One region of the Rossellomorea sp. NPDC071047 genome, then DNA from elsewhere that is predicted to be linked to it. Evidence: riboswitches for the same ligand, from Rfam matches in the RefSeq annotation. Region 1 holds a riboswitch; the other holds the start of a gene.

Region 1 (8,091 bases):
AACCAGAAATGAAATCAACGGAATCATCAGGTGGGGATTCAGATACGAATTCAGCACAAGATTCTTTGGCGAAATCAAGTGATAAATCAGAAATGATACATGATGACGCCGATAAAGACCAAATGACAGTTGAAAAGGATAATAGCGAGCTTAGTATGGCTGAGACTGAAAAAGAAATTCAACCAGCTACGGCAGAAAGATTATCTTTATATGAAGAAGATTTAGAAGGGCAGGACTACTATCCTTATGGACTCGTTTCTCCGGAAGCGGTACCTGTACCTATTTCAATTGTCGATCGCCCTGCAGAGGGGGAAGAAGGCTGGTTGATCCGTCACGAAGAAATTGCAGGTGAGTTACCCGAAAGCGAGTGGGGGATGGAAGACTTTCTCCCGCTAAAAGGCCAATTTACCTTGGGTGAAAACAAAGTCATTTTCACTTTGGACCCTGAGCATTCATATAGTGGCGGTAGTGCAGTGGAATACGCTTTTTACCATTCTCTATTATACTCATTTCAACATAAGGGGTTAAATGAAGTGGTTCTTCAAGAACAAGACGGCTCAGTTCCGGAATTCAGCTCCACCGGGGAATTCTCAAGTATCGATCTTAATGAGGATGCTCATACGGCTTATTACCTTTACTCGCCAAATGGAAGGGAACGTTTCCTCGTACCGGATAATATAAATAGAGGATCTGTCAAAGAGTCCATTCAGGCAATGAAAAGCTCAGAAACGAGCCTTTTCCAAAGTGTGATTCCGAAAAACATCAATATCAGTGTAACGGAATCAGATGGATTTCTAACCATCAATTTCTTAAATGAACTGGACATAGAAACATTAGACGAAGAAACAGCCATGGAAATGATTGAAGGTATTTTACTGACAAGTAAAAGCTCCGGGTATGAAAGGGTTCAATTCGAAAACATTAAACAGGAAAGCTGGAATGGATTCATGTTCAACGAACCCATTGAGACACCAATCAGTCCGAATAAGAAAACGTTCGAAAATTAGTTATCACAGAAAGACTGGAAGCGGGAGAAACCCGTTTCCGGTCTTTTTTTTGTGAAGACATGCTTGTCGCCTCTGGTCAAGCCGCCTCCGCTTTTGGGTCATCCAGCTCCGGCGGCTAGAGGCTCGAGGTCATAAGTCAAACCTGCCAAAAAGGCAAAGTACGCCTTTCCGGCAGGTTCGCCTTATGCTTGTCGCCTCTGGTCAAGCCGCCTCCGCTTTTGGGTGTCGTCCAGCTCCGGCGGCTAGCCCCTCGAGGTCATAAGCTAAATTGGCCAAGAAGGCAAAGTGCGCCTTCCCGGCCAATTCATCTTATGCTTGTCGGGGCTGAACAAGCCGCCTCCGCTTTTGTGTCATCCAGCTCCGGCGGCTAGAGGCTCGATGTCATAAGTCGAACCTGCCAAAAAGGCAAAGTACGCCTTTCCGGCAGGTTCGCCTTATGCTTGTCGCCTCTGGTCAAGCCGCCTCCGCTTTTGGGTGTATATTTATCTCAGTCTTAGACAAACTACTCAAAGGAAAATTATCTCATTCCTTTGTGAATATTGAATGGAGGGTCTACATATAGTGGGGAGTGCATGAAATGAGGGTGAAAAGGTAAGAATGGGTTAATAGATGAAAAGGTAGTGGACGTGAAGCTTCGGTATGGAAGAAAAAAGGTATTGTTTTAAAATGGGTAAGGAGGACAAGCATGATTTTGGATTATGTAAAAAGGCTTTTAATCGTATTCCTGTTAGCGTTGTGTGTGAGCATGATGTTCTTTACAGGAAAGGTAGCGAAAGCAGAGACGAATAACATCACTCAGGAAACGGTATCCTGGACATTTCCTGTTGAAGGGATGATAACGGATTCGTATGGGTCAAGGTCTGGTAATCATAAAGGTATGGACATAGGAGGAGACATAGGCTCTCCTGTTTATTCTGTTGCAAAAGGTAAGGTGATTAGATCATATCTATCTCCAAGTTACGGACATGTGGTATTCATAAGGCATGAAAATGGGTATGAAACCGTTTATGCTCATCTCGAGAGCCGGCTTGTTGAAGAGAATCAAGATGTGGGTCAAGGCCAACATCTTGGAAATTTAGGAAATACAGGCAGATCGACAGGAGCTCACCTGCATTTTGAGGTGCACAGGGGTGAATGGACGATTGATAAGGAAAATGCAATCGATCCGTATATGGTATTTGGACAAGGTGAGGTCGGGCAGCTTGTTTTTGCTCAGGAGAAAGATCCCTATCAAGCAGTTGGTGTTTCTGGAACAGCTGAAATCAATCATGATGTAGGTACAAAAGAAGTTCAAAATAATGAAAACATGGTAAATCATGTCGTACATAAGGGAGAAACCCTCTGGGGGATATCACAGCAATACAATATATCCATAGAGGATATTAAGAGAGCCAATGGGTTAAATGAAACCAATTTAGTAATTAATCAATCGTTAGCCATTCCCCAATCAGCAGGGAGTGGGTATGTTGTGAAACAAGGGGACACCTTATACTCCATTTCAGTCGCACAAGGAGTTGATGTGAATGACTTGGTGGCTTGGAATGATATGGATCTTAAGACACCTATATATCCTCGACAAGTACTAAACATACAATAATGGAAGCGTAAACCTGAATAGACCATGAGTGAACAAAAATATTTCGAATTCGAACTGTTTCTCTTCACATAACCCCCGTCATTATGTATAATGAAAATGTATAAAAAAATAAAGATTCGTCTTCGGGGCAGGGTGAAATTCCCTACCGGCGGTGATGAGACTTTTGTCTCTAAGCCCGCGAGCCTTCAGGGGCAGGATTTGGTGCGATTCCAAAGCCGACAGTATAGTCTGGATGGGAGAAGATGAAGGTTTATGCCAGAACGTTTAGAAAAAGGGAAGCTGAACGTTTATTCGGGTATGCCTTATCATTCTCCTAGATATACGTATCTAGGGGTTTTTTAATGCTACCTTTGGCTTGAGCTATCTTCGATATGAGATGAATCTCCTAAAGGAGAGAGGTTTATGAGAAAAATGAATACACGCACGTTTGTAACGGTTGGTATGTTAAGTGCCATATCCTATGTGTTGATGCTTTTTAACTTCCCAATTCCACCATTTCCAAAGTTTTTAATGGTAGACTTCAGTGATGTGCCTGCATTGATTGCGACAGTAACATTAGGTCCACTTGCAGGAATATTAGTTGAATTATTCAAGAACGTGATTGATTACATCATGACAGGAAGCGATACCGGCGTCCCGATTGGTCATGTTGCAAACTTTATGGCGGGAGTGCTTTTGATTCTTCCGACATATTATATTTATAATCGTTTTCAATCTAAAAAAGGATTGTTGATCGGTCTTATCACAGGAACTGTGGTCATGAGTATCAGTATGGGAATTCTTAATTATTTTGTGTTCCTTCCCGCTTATAAATACTTCATGAATTTCGAGTTACCTGCTGAGATTATCATTACAGGGATTGTTCCTTTCAACATTTTAAAAGGAATCCTTGTAACATCAGTCTTCATCTTACTATTTGTTCGTCTTCAAGGCTGGTTGGCAAGACAGACAGCCCTGAAAAAAGCGGCATAGTACAAATATAAATGATAAACCCCTCAATTACATTTGAGGGGTTTTCTAATGTCATTAGGCCAAAAAGAAAAAGCTAAGGGGAAATTCCCCTTAGCTTCGGAACTACTATTCAAATTTAAGTGCATCTCCATCGAATGGCTCGTCGGCTACTTTAATGGAATCCGTAGGACAACCTTCGAATGCATCAATCATATCATCTTCTAATACGTCAGGAACTTCAACTGTCCCCTGGTTATCGTCTAATGTTACAAATGCAATACCTTCATCATCATAGTCGTAAATATCTGGAGCAGCAGCTCCACATGCTCCACATGCAATGCATGTATCCTTGTCGACGATTGTATATTTTGGCAAAGAAAAAACCTCCCGAATTAATAATTCTATATAATTCATCATTATACACAATGTAAGTTTGTGAAAAATCACTTAATGTTTATTTTATAGAGGATTGTATAACTTTTCAATAGTTAGGTGGTTTCTTTTTATTTTTATCCTATATATGAAAAACAAAACATGGTTAAACAACAAATTCATGGTACAATATTTGACAATAACCTACATGTTAAGGAGTAGAGAATTGACCTATCTTAATTATGTGATTTTATATTGCTTCATACAAATAAATGGAGAGCGATCGATTTACTCTGTTTTTCATATCTTAAAAGGAAAAAAGTCTTCCCAGTCGATACAGGATGCTCACATCTTTTATTTGCAGCCGTTTTTTCTTTCCTTACCTAAGCTTAAACGAGCGTACTTTAACCAGAAGGTAAAGGAATTAGAGAAATTGGGGTATGTCATTGTCGATGAAAGTGGGAAAGCGATTGTCACCAATGATGGTACCGATATTGTCGAAAAAAATTTTCAAGGTGACTCCTTTCCATCAAATATGAATGGTCTCGTCTACGGGGATCAAACGTTTCTGTTCTGGAAACGAATAAGCCTCCTTGTTCAGGTTCTATCGAACGGAAAACAGCAGGAAACGCTCTATTTTCCTGTACAACGTAATAAAAGCATACAGGAGTGGGTAAAGAGCTGTTTACGGGAGAACCCTAATATTGAAAAAATGTCTTCCGGATTGTATAAGGAGCTGTATAGCCTGTTGACAAGTCTATCTAAATCCTTAAATCCAGACGTTCTCGTATTCCGCTTAACGGGCTACAAGGATTATGGATGGACAGAATTGCAGGTTGCTGAAAAATTGAACATGCATGAAGAAGAATTGCGCTTTCAGTTTCTTGACTTAATTCACAGTATATTAGCTGAATTAGAAAGGAAGCCTTCAACTTATCCTTTATTATATTCAATTAGCTTAAAAAGTGATCATCTGCAAAACCTGACCATTTCAACAAGCAAAACATATGAGTTGTATCAAAGGGGTCATTCAATCGAAGAAATCGCGCGTATACGTGATTTAAAAATAAATACCATTGAAGATCATGTGATTGAACTCATCTTAACTCAGAAAGAATTTGCAATAGATCCGTTCATTTCTCGCGAGGAATATCAGAATGTGCTTTTAGTGATGAACGACGCTCAAACTAAAAGGCTAAAACCGATAAAAGAGAAGATTCCTCATTTATCTTATTTTCAAATTAGAGTAGCGATTGCGAAGGCAGGTGAGAACCGTGAATTTGCAACAAGAGCTTAAAGAGAGATTTGGCTATTCTTCCTTCAGAGAAGGCCAGGAGGAAATCATTCAGTCCGTTCTAAATCAAAGGGATACGGTGGCGATGCTTCCTACGGGAACCGGTAAGTCGTTGTGCTATCAATTACCCGGGTATCTAAAGAAAGGACAAGTATTAATCGTTTCTCCACTGCTCTCTTTAATGCAGGATCAAGTGGAGCAGATGAAAGTAATGGGGGAAAAACGGGTGATTGCCCTGAATTCGTTTTTACCTTATATGGAAAGAAGAGCGGCCCTTGAGCAATTACACGTTTATAAATTTATATTCATATCACCGGAAATGTTAATGAGTCCGTCCATTATTCCCTTACTACAAACTTTACCCATTTCATTATTTGTCATTGATGAAGCACATTGTATATCTCAGTGGGGTCCTGACTTCAGACCCGATTACTTAAAACTTGGGGAGTTTAAAGAGAAGATTGGTAATCCGACAACCTTGGCATTAACGGCGACTGCCACAGATGAAGTGAGGAAAGACATCAAACGAGTGCTCCAAATGGAAGGGGCTGTGGAAAAAGTCTATTCAATTAATCGGGAAAATATTGGCCTGTTCGTTGAGAAAGTCACGAATCATAGCGATAAACTGGATAAGCTTCTAGAGTATGTGACAACATGGGGTGGGTCGGGCATTATTTATTTCTCAAGTAAACGCATGGCAGAAGACGTTTCTTTATGGCTTGGAGAAAAGGGTGTATCAGGTGTTGCTCACTATCATGGGGGAATGGAACAAGAGGATAGGATATTGATTCAGCAACAATTTCTATCGAATAAGCTAAGAATCATATGTGCCACATCTGCATTTGGTATGGGGGTAAACAAGGAAAATATTCGATTTGTCATTCATTTTCATTTCTCTTCAAACATAGAAGCATTCTCACAAGAAATTGGAAGAGCGGGACGAGATGGGGAAAGCAGTGCGTCTGTCGTGTTATACTCTGAACAAGACCTTTCGATTCCGCTGAAGCTTATTCAAAGTGAATTGCCTGAAGATGTACAAATCCAAAGATATGTAAAGGAAGGCAGACAGGGTCAGACGAAGGAGATAATCGATCTGTTGCAACTGTCGGAGATTCAATATCGATTTCTTACGTATTATTCAGATGAGCTGACTCGTGGACAGATACTTAGTCATGATAGATTAATAGAAAAATTGAAACAAATTCGCAACAATCGTTTACAATACAAGAAGGACAAACTGCTCTCTATGATCGAATGGTTACAGGCTGATTTCTGTAGAAGAGAAAAGCTCCTTCATTATTTTGATGAAGTGCTTGAGCAGGAGAATAGCTTCTGTTGTGATCAATGCGGTTATTCCCTTAAGGATTTCAAGTGTCGGCCAACCGTCACTCAAAACCCGATTGAAACAAGATGGGAAAAAAGGTTGGAAAAATTATTATTAGGATAAGTGGTATTCATGCAGAAACAAGGGGAAGTCATACAACAGCTTTCAAAGAACCAGTTAACATTTCATTTGTATTTCACTCAATTCTTATTATTAACGATTGCCTTAGGATTAGGTATATTTTTATTTGACTCATGGTCCGGTTTTTGGAACCAGTTTTACATTTCCCCGACTATTTTGACCATTGGATTAACAAGCGGTGTGATGATTGTGATCATCGACATCGTATTAATGAAGCGTTTACCCAGTAAATACTATGACGATGGTGGGGTGAATGCACGGATATTTACGGATAGAAGCATTGGTGAAATTGCATTGCTTGCATTCTTCATCAGCATCAGTGAAGAAATATTATTTAGAGGCGTGTTGCAATTTCACTTTGGCATAATCATTTCAAGTATTATATTTGCTCTGATACATTTTAGATACTGGGCTCACTGGTTTTTAATTGTCAATATTGTACTGCTTAGCTTTTGGATCGGTTTCATTTATGAACAAACAGAGAATTTATTGGTAACAATCATCATGCACTTTGTCATTGATTTCTTACTGGGTATACATATGCGTAAGAAAGGAAGACAAGGAAGTAAAGAAGGGATGTCTCATGAGTAAAGACCCATATCGAGATCAAGCAGCGAAATTAAAGCAAAAGATTGAACGAGTCCCAGAGGAAGCAACATTTAAAAAAAGAGAGCCTCTTCCAGCGAGAAGTGAGGTACATAGAGAGAAAAACAAGAAAAACAAATGGAGAATGAAATATCCATTGATCAGTATGCTGCTCTTATTTTTTATTCTTCTGCCCTTGACGGTTTTTAGCATTTATTCGTATTTTGATAGCAGGAATGGTCCCCTGGTGGTCATGTCAGAAGATGTGGACGATGTGGAAGAAGTTCGCTACGATCAAGCCGAAAATGATAATGAGGAGAGCTTAGGAGAGGTTGATTCCAAAGAAGAAGAGGCAGCCGACAAAAAAGAAGAATCTTCGGATGAAGTTGCTCCCTCAGTGTCTGGAAAGGAACAACCAGCATCCACTGAACCTGCTTCTCCTTCTGCTGAGCAAGAATCAGCAGAGGAAAAGCCGCAAGAAGAGGTAAATGAAGAAGCTGTTGAAGAACAGCCAACAAACAAGATCGTGTATCACACGGTCGCACCAAAGGAAACCCTTTTCAGGATTGCTATGAAATACTACAATTCCCAATCAGGAGTTGAACGAATTAAGGAATGGAATAATATTCAAAATAATGAAATTCAGACAGGTCAAGTACTGGAAATCCCATTAGAATAATAAAAGGCACTCCCTCCCATGTCGACTTGGGGCGGGTGCTATTTTTTTTACAAAAAATCGCGATAAAATTTACATTCATTTATAAGAAGCATTACAAACCGTAAATATAATGGAGGTGACAGCACTAAAAGAAAAGGAGTT
Region 2 (8,091 bases), 190 kb from region 1:
CCAGAATGTCTTTGAACTCGTTTGAGGTACCCGTTAGTGCATCACAGATCTCGTCATTCAATGGTAATTCATTCAGGATTACTTCAATTGGCATAGATAATATCGTTTCCATCAATGAAAACATACCCGTAAGGAAATAGCTCGACTTCATTGAACTGCGATTGTGCTTCTCTGCCAGCAGCTCACACATTTTTGCCCTTGTTAAAGATAATGTAATAACTTCGTTTTCTAATTGCTTCCTTTTACCAACCTGCTCCCTAACCGCTAAAACATAAATCCACCGTTTAATTTCAAGAAGACCCAATAGAACAATAGCCTGTCGAATAGAATGAATTTTATGTTTAGGTCGGTAAGAAGGTGAATTGATTAATTTTAAAAGTTTATAGGACAAAGAAAGATCCTGTTCAATCAATCGACTAATCACATCAATGCTAGGTTCCGTCATTTCCAGACTTTGAATAATCGAATAATAGGAATGAAAATAGTTAGGTACGTCATGGGTAGAAATGATTTTCGGTTTACTAAAGAAATACCCTTGAAAGAAATGGTATCCGTTTTTCCTTGCTTCTTCATATTGGTCCACTGTCTCCACTTTTTCTGCCAGGAGCTTGTACCCCAGTAAATTAGCGAAAACTTCAATCGTTCCCCGGTTAGTGTCTGTGGTATGCAGAAAATCAACCTTCACATAATCCGCAATTTTCATCAATTTTAAGTAGTTAGGATCCGATTCATTAAAGACAAAATCGTCTAATGCTATTTTATAACCCAGCTCCTTTAACTCTAAGCAAACCTTCAGGATTTCAGGACTTGGAATCACATTTTCCAGAATCTCCACAACAATTTCCTTGGGATTGAAGTAGGTAGGGACTCTATCCCTTAAAAGATTTTCTGTGAAATTGATGAAGCATGGCTTCCCAGCGGACAAGCTTTCAAGACCAATATTTAAATAGCTGTTAATAATGACATCGGCCGTTGCCTGGTCTTCATCTATATTCGGAAACATATTCAATTCATTGTTTCGGTAAAGAAGCTCATAAGCTACAGTTTCTCCATTTCGATCAAAAATTGGCTGTCTCGCTACAAACACTTCCATTACACTCACCCCCTGCTGATTTCCTGATATATGCATAAAAATAGTTCAAAAGTTTCATTAATTACTATAATAATAACAAGAAATATGTGGAAAGTCCACGGAATTTGAAAGTAGCTGTAAGGACAAAAAAACTCAAGCAGACAGGTCACAACTACGATTTCAATCGTAATGATGAGCAAATCCACTTGAGTTCTTTACCGCTTTAATGAATCGAATGAACAAAAAAGTTCATAAGGAACAATGCAGCAATGATATATAGAGGAATGGATACTTCTCTTGCTTTACCTGTAGCCAATTTTAAAATAGGATACAGAATAAAACCGATGGCAATTCCATCTGCGATACTGTACGTAAATGGAATCATTGCAATGATAAAAATGGCTGGAAATGCCTCTGTTAAATCACGAAGATCCATATGTCGTATATTTTGAATCATCAAGCCGCCAATGATAATGAGGATTGGGGCGATAGCATGATCTGGAATCCACTTTAAATACGGAATAAACAACACAGATCCCAAGAATAATACTCCAGTAGTCAAACTCGTTAATCCCGTACGACCACCTGCTGTCATGGCTGCAGCACTTTCAACAGTAGAAACCGTCGGACTCGTTCCGAAGAATCCTGATGTAAAGGCAGAAAATGCATTCGCCTGGAACGCTTTAGAGTATTTTTGAGGTTGATCGATCATATCCGTATGTCCATGAACGAGACCGATATTTTCAAATACCAGCACCATCGTGACAGAAAAAACCGCAATCCAAAACGGAATCTCCAAAATGGCACTAAAGGATATTTGACCGAAAACCTGACTGTATTCACTTAATTGGAACGAACTGGACTGAATCGACGGTTCGATTCCAAAGATGAATCCCAGCATGGTTCCAAAAGCAATACTCCATAGAAATTGACCTTTTACATTTCGAACAAACAAAAATATCGTCACCAGGAAAGTCAGCACAGTGGCCAACACCTTTAATTCCCCAAAATCACCAATCATGATGATGGCACTCTCTCCTCTTTGGATGAGACCGCCTTTTTCAAGACCGATAAACATTAAAAACATCCCTAACCCTACAGTGATGGCTTCTTTTAATGTTTTGGGTATCGCTTCTGATAATACTTTTGAAAGCTTTGTAAATGCAATGATCATAAAGAGTATTCCTGAAATCACAACGACAGCTAAAGCTTCCTGCCACGTTAAGCCGGATGATTTTACGAGTGTAAACGTAAACATTGCATTAATTCCCATGCCTGGAACCAGAAGTATTGGTGCATTTGCCCAAAAGGCCATCACCAAACACCCAACGAAGGAGGCAAGAATGGTTGCCATAACCGCTCCTTCAAATGGAATTCCAGCTTCAGAAAGAATTAAAGCATTCACAGCGATGATGTACACGATCGTGAAATAACCGATTGCTCCAGCCATCATCTCCTGCTTCATCGTGGTACCGTGATTTTTTAACTGAAAAATACCTCCACGTGCTTTCATATAATAATCTTCCTATAAAACTGCCCTCTCCCTACCCGCTCCTCCCATAATAAGGGGAGCCACAAAATACTATTCTAGCAAAAGGTCTGACGTTTGCCAATATGTATTTTGTTGGGTACAGGCTGCGGGGTTTTTGTCTTTCCATCAGGAATCCGGCCGAAGAGTGAGAAAATCCAGCGGCTTTTGTGATAAATCCAGCCGTTTTCTGGAATTATCCAGCCGAAATCAACAGGAATCCAGCCGTTTTGGAGAATAATTAAGCCGTTTTACAAATTTATCCACACACCCCACAGATCCCTCACTCGAAAAAAGCCAAGCCTCCCTCCATGGAGACTTGGCTTGGTTGAAAATTTTTACTTATCTATCTCACGAATCAAATTGGCCATTTCGATGGCTGATACCGCTGCTTCCCATCCTTTGTTTCCTGCCTTTGTGCCTGCTCTTTCGATGGCCTGCTCGATTGTGTCTGTCGTTAAGACACCAAAGATGACGGGTACCTCTTCCTGCAGGCTTAGATTGGCCACTCCTTTTGCAACCTCTCCGCTTACGTATTCAAAATGAGCGGTTGCTCCGCGAATGACCGTTCCCAGGGTAACAACGGCATCATATTTCCCTGAACGAGCAAGTTTTTTGGCAATCATAGGGATTTCAAATGCACCTGGAACCCAAGTGACAGAAATATTTCCTTCTTCAACGCCGTGGCGCTTCAATGCATCTTCCGCCCCACCCAGAAGCTTTGATGTGATGAACTCATTGAATCGTGAAACGACAATTGCAACCTTTAATCCTGATCCGACTAAATTACCCTCATAAATTGTTTTCATTGTATTTTCCTCCTAAAATTTAAGTAAATGTCCCAGCTTAGCATGCTTCGTTTTTAAATACTTCTCATTTTCGAATTTCGCCGGCATTTGAATCGGCACTCGATCTGCAATTTCTAAACCGTACCCGTTGATTCCGGCAATTTTTCTTGGATTATTGGTCAGTAGACGCATCTTTGTTATGCCTAAATCCCTCAGTATCTGTGCTCCGATTCCATATTCCCTCAAATCCTCACCAAAGCCCAGTTTTTGATTAGCTTCAACGGTGTCATAGCCTTCTTCCTGGAGCTTATAGGCCTTCAATTTGTTGATTAATCCAATCCCACGACCTTCTTGCCTCATATAAAGCAGTACACCTTTTCCATGCTCTTCAATCTGGGTAAGCGCTGTGGCAAGCTGCGGTCCACAATCACAGCGATTTGAACCGAATACATCTCCCGTCAGGCATTCAGAGTGAACACGGACCAGTACATCTTCATCCTCTGACCACTCGCCTTTCACAAGTGCAATATGCTCTTTTCCTGTAAGGTTTTCTGTGTAAGCAACCGCCTTGAAGTTTCCGAATTCGGTTGGGAGTTCAATTTCCACTTCTCTCGTCACAAGCTTTTCTTTTTTACGTCTGTACCTGATCAGATCTTCAATGGAGATGATCTTAAGATCCCATTTATCAGCCAGTTTCATTAATTCAGGTACTCTTGCCATCGTGCCGTCTTCATTCATGATTTCACAAATGACGCCTGATGGTTGTGCCCCTGACAAAACAGCCAAATCGATGGCGGCTTCTGTGTGTCCTGCCCGTTTTAGTACTCCGCCTTTTTTGGCGACAAGGGGAAATACGTGACCGGGTCTTTTAAAGTCCTCGGGCATTGAGACCGGGTTCAATAATTCCTGTATGGTGGTCGATCTCTCAAATGCACTAATTCCAGTAGTTGAGGATTTATGATCGACAGAAATCGTAAAGGCCGTTCCATGTGGATCCGTATTTGACATCGTCATGGGTGCAAGCTTTAGTTTGTGTGCAATCTCCTCTGTTATCGGGGCACAAATCAACCCTCTTCCTTCTTTAGCCATAAAATTAATGACTTCTGGAGTCGCTTTATCTGCAAGTGCAATAAAGTCTCCCTCATTCTCACGGTTTTCATCATCTACTACGATGACGACTTTACCTGCCTGTAAATCTTCAAGAGCTTCTTCGATCTTATTAAACATGGGGCTACCCCTTCCTATTAGTCAGCGAAACCATTTTGACTTAAAAAATCATAGCTGATGCGGCTTGAATTACTCTTAGACTGTTCCTTTGCTTCATAGAAGCGATGAAAATATTTAGCCATTACATCACATTCAATATTGACACGATCCCCTACTTTTTTCTCGCCAAGAACCGTGTCCCCTCTCGTTTGCGGGATCAACGAAATCGTAATGGCATTACTTTTCACACCAAAAACAGTAAGGGAAGTGCCGTCTATTGCGACAGAGCCCTTCATGATAAACAAGTGGCTCTGATTTTCCGGAATGGAAATGTCCATATACCAAGCATTTTCAACTTTCTCTATTCTAACGATCGTTCCTACTCCATCGACATGCCCATTAACGAAATGCCCGCCGAAACGACCGTTAGCAGCCATCGCCCTCTCCAGGTTCACTTTAGAACCATGGGACAGGTTTCTGAGAGTTGTGCCTTCAAAGGTTTCAGGCATCACGTCCACTTGGAATTGCCTGGAAGTGAATGAAGTGACGGTTAAACAGACACCATTCACACTGATGCTATCTCCAATATGAACGTCTTCGAGAACGCGGCCTGCCGTTATCGTCAGTTCCATTGATGAGGAGGATTTTTTCATGCGTTCAATTGAGCCGATTTCTTCAATGATTCCAGTAAACATCATTTCTCCCCCTTTCAAAAAAGGTTAAATCCTAGGTAAAGCAACAATCTTAATGTCCTTTCCTACTCGCTCAAGACTCTTAATCTCCATTTCAAGACCTTCTGCAATGGTCGGGAAACCGTCCCCTCCAAAACTGGTGAAGGCATAGCTTCCGCCTACAAGCTTGGGAGACATGTATATAACCAATTCCTGAAAGGCTTTTTCCTTCATAAAGGAGGAATGAATGGTAGATCCACCTTCTACATAAAGGGATCCGATATTCCGGGCACCCAGTTCTTTTAATACTGTGAGAATTTCCACCCTTTCCTCAGGGAGGGTGATGATTTCACAGCCTGATTCCATATAGGGCTGCTTCTTTTCTTCATTGACAGAACTGCCTGTAAAGATGAGCGTCCTCATGTCCGAGTCTTCCACTACATGAGAGTGGAGAGGTGTTCGCAAGAAGGTATCTAATATGATTCGAATGGGGTTTTTTCCACCTTGGGGCAAACGGGTGGTAAGGTGTGGGTTATCTTGAATAACGGTATTGACTCCTACTAATATCGCGTCATGCCGGTGACGATCATAGTGGACATCTGTGCGTGAAGCTTCTGAGGTAATCCATTTACTATCTCCTGAAGCTGAAGCTGTCTTCCCATCTAATGTAACAGCTGTTTTAAGGGTTACATAAGGCGTGCTGTATTGAATGAAATGGAAAAAATGCTTGTTTAGTTCGAGTGCTTCTTCTCCAAGCTCTCCGACTATTACTTCTATGCCTGCATCCTTCAACTGTTGAATTCCTCTTCCCGCGACTAGGGGATTCGGATCCGTACTTGCAATATGGACCCGCCTCACTCCGCTGGAAATCAGCAGTTGTGAACAGGGAGGTGTTTTCCCATAATGAGAGCATGGTTCCAGCGTCACATAGACGTCACTCCCCTGCGCTTTGTCTCCAGCCATCTTTATGGCATGAACCTCTGCGTGACCTTCTCCTGCTTTGAGGTGAGCACCCATCCCAACGACTTCTCCATTTTTCACCACAACCGCTCCTACTGCAGGATTGGGTGATGTTTGACCTTGGGTGGTCTTGGCCATAGAGAGGGCAAGCTTCATATATTGTGAATCGTCCAATGGTTTTACCTCCCTTCTTTATCACTATTATTCTAAAATAAATAAACCCCAAGTAAGTTTTTACTTGGGGGAAGTTGGCATGACTGAATAAAGCATTTACATGATTACTTTTTTTGGAAAAACAATCCTCAAAAAAAGATAGACTTCTCGCGTCTGCATCAAGTAAATACTGCCGTTCCTTCTCCCATCCAGACTATCACTGTCGGCTTTGGAATTTCACCAAATCCACCGTCTAATTTTCATTAGCCGGGTCACGGACTAAGAGCATGCGCTCATCACCGCCGGTAGGGAATTTCACCCTGCCCCGAAGGAAACCTATTCGATTATCATTATTCTATCATAGTTTCATAAATGAAATCATGTAAGGAGCACTAAAAATTTATTTTTGTACTAATTTTTTGAATATATATTAGAAACCTCTCTCTATTTCTGATTGCAAGTACTAAGAAAATGCTACAAGAATAAAAAAGAATGCCTCTATTAAATAGAAGCACCTCTTCATTTATTATGCTAATAGCTTTCTGCATTCTTCCGCACATTCAAAACAGGCTTTTGCGCAGTCCTTACAATGTTGCTGGTCATGAGAATTACATTCTGTTCCACACGCATCACAGATTTCTTCGCAAAGGACCAGAATTTGTTGAACAAATTTACTGCTTCGCTGCATGGCATTAATGGCATAGGAACAAATATCCGCACATTCCCGGTCCAGCTCAATGCACATCATCATCGCTCTTTCTTCCTTAAGGGATGCATGATAGCATACATTACATGCTTCCAGACATCGTTGTAAAGCCTTTAAACATGGTTTGTAATCAGCATTCATCATCTCACCTCCACAAACGTTCCTTTTTAGCGTACCCAAATGACAAAAAAGGATAACTATGCGGTCAGAAAATAATCACTGTCTACATACCACAGGAAAATAAGAAGCCAATCCAGTTCATCGTTATATGTTTCATAAAAAGAAACATAACTATGGTGATAGTCAAAGAGCTTTTGAACACTTTGAGGAAGATATCCTTTTTGTAAGGATAAATAATTTTTTTGATTATAATTCAAGATCCATCGTTTGTTTCCTTTATAAATGATAATCGTGTCACCATCATCACTGCGCCATTCAATCGCAGTAGAACTCTGGTATTCCAAATGAAAAACCCTTCCTGTTCCTCCCTTATCGATTTTCATGGATCTGCTCCATCTCAAGAATGGCAGCGGGGGCTTATGTTTTCGGTGAAACATATAATGTTTTGGGTTATTGATCAAGGACGTCCTTTGAATAAAGTATTCTGACCATCCATTCGTTTTTAAGTAATAGGAACCTTCCTTCGTCTGAACCCCGACTAATGAATGCCGGGATACAGGTATTGTTTCATAAAATAATCGGTTCGCTTTCTTTAACTCCTTCTTCATAGTAAAACTGAGATATAGATTTGAACACGCAGGTAAAAAGATTAGCAGGGGAAAATAAAATAATTGTTGAGTCACAATCAGCATTCCTACACCTATGAGAAAATACATGATACTGCGATAAAGCAACGTATATTGTTCATTTTTGTAGATTTGATAGAGGTTCATGAAATGCTCGTCCTTTCAAGGAATCTCTATCATATGTATGTGAAAATCCCTTAAATAGACCATTAATATAGATAAAGCCAACGCTTGCAGAAACCTCAAAACAAGAGATGAGTA

Evidence for each region. A riboswitch is a leader RNA that binds a small molecule or an ion and turns the genes downstream of it on or off. The one in region 1 is predicted to bind FMN.
Region 2: linked by a shared signal. The riboswitch ahead of ribD (bifunctional diaminohydroxyphosphoribosylaminopyrimidine deaminase/5-amino-6-(5-phosphoribosylamino)uracil reductase RibD) and the one ahead of ACQKFO_RS02175 (ECF transporter S component) in region 1 are both predicted to bind FMN.

What each region holds. Positions count from the first base shown of each region.
Region 1 covers NZ_JBNNJT010000001.1:430,467-438,557, forward strand. Annotated here, with positions in the region: gene ACQKFO_RS02165 (hypothetical protein) at 1-1,007, shown strand, start outside; gene ACQKFO_RS02170 (peptidoglycan DD-metalloendopeptidase family protein) at 1,693-2,604, shown strand; FMN riboswitch at 2,719-2,852, shown strand; gene ACQKFO_RS02175 (ECF transporter S component) at 3,007-3,576, shown strand; gene ACQKFO_RS02180 (ferredoxin) at 3,682-3,930, opposite strand; gene ACQKFO_RS02185 (helix-turn-helix domain-containing protein) at 4,154-5,224, shown strand; gene ACQKFO_RS02190 (RecQ family ATP-dependent DNA helicase) at 5,202-6,668, shown strand; gene ACQKFO_RS02195 (CPBP family intramembrane glutamic endopeptidase) at 6,678-7,277, shown strand; gene ACQKFO_RS02200 (LysM peptidoglycan-binding domain-containing protein) at 7,270-7,950, shown strand.
Region 2 covers NZ_JBNNJT010000001.1:616,662-624,752, reverse strand. Annotated here, with positions in the region: gene ACQKFO_RS03250 (EAL and HDOD domain-containing protein) at 1-1,093, opposite strand, end outside; gene ACQKFO_RS03245 (NCS2 family permease) at 1,296-2,585, opposite strand; gene ribH (6,7-dimethyl-8-ribityllumazine synthase) at 2,939-3,409, opposite strand; gene ACQKFO_RS03235 (bifunctional 3,4-dihydroxy-2-butanone-4-phosphate synthase/GTP cyclohydrolase II) at 3,422-4,615, opposite strand; gene ribE (riboflavin synthase) at 4,633-5,289, opposite strand; gene ribD (bifunctional diaminohydroxyphosphoribosylaminopyrimidine deaminase/5-amino-6-(5-phosphoribosylamino)uracil reductase RibD) at 5,314-6,399, opposite strand; FMN riboswitch at 6,572-6,715, opposite strand; gene ACQKFO_RS03220 (four-helix bundle copper-binding protein) at 6,905-7,228, opposite strand; gene ACQKFO_RS03215 (hypothetical protein) at 7,282-7,977, opposite strand.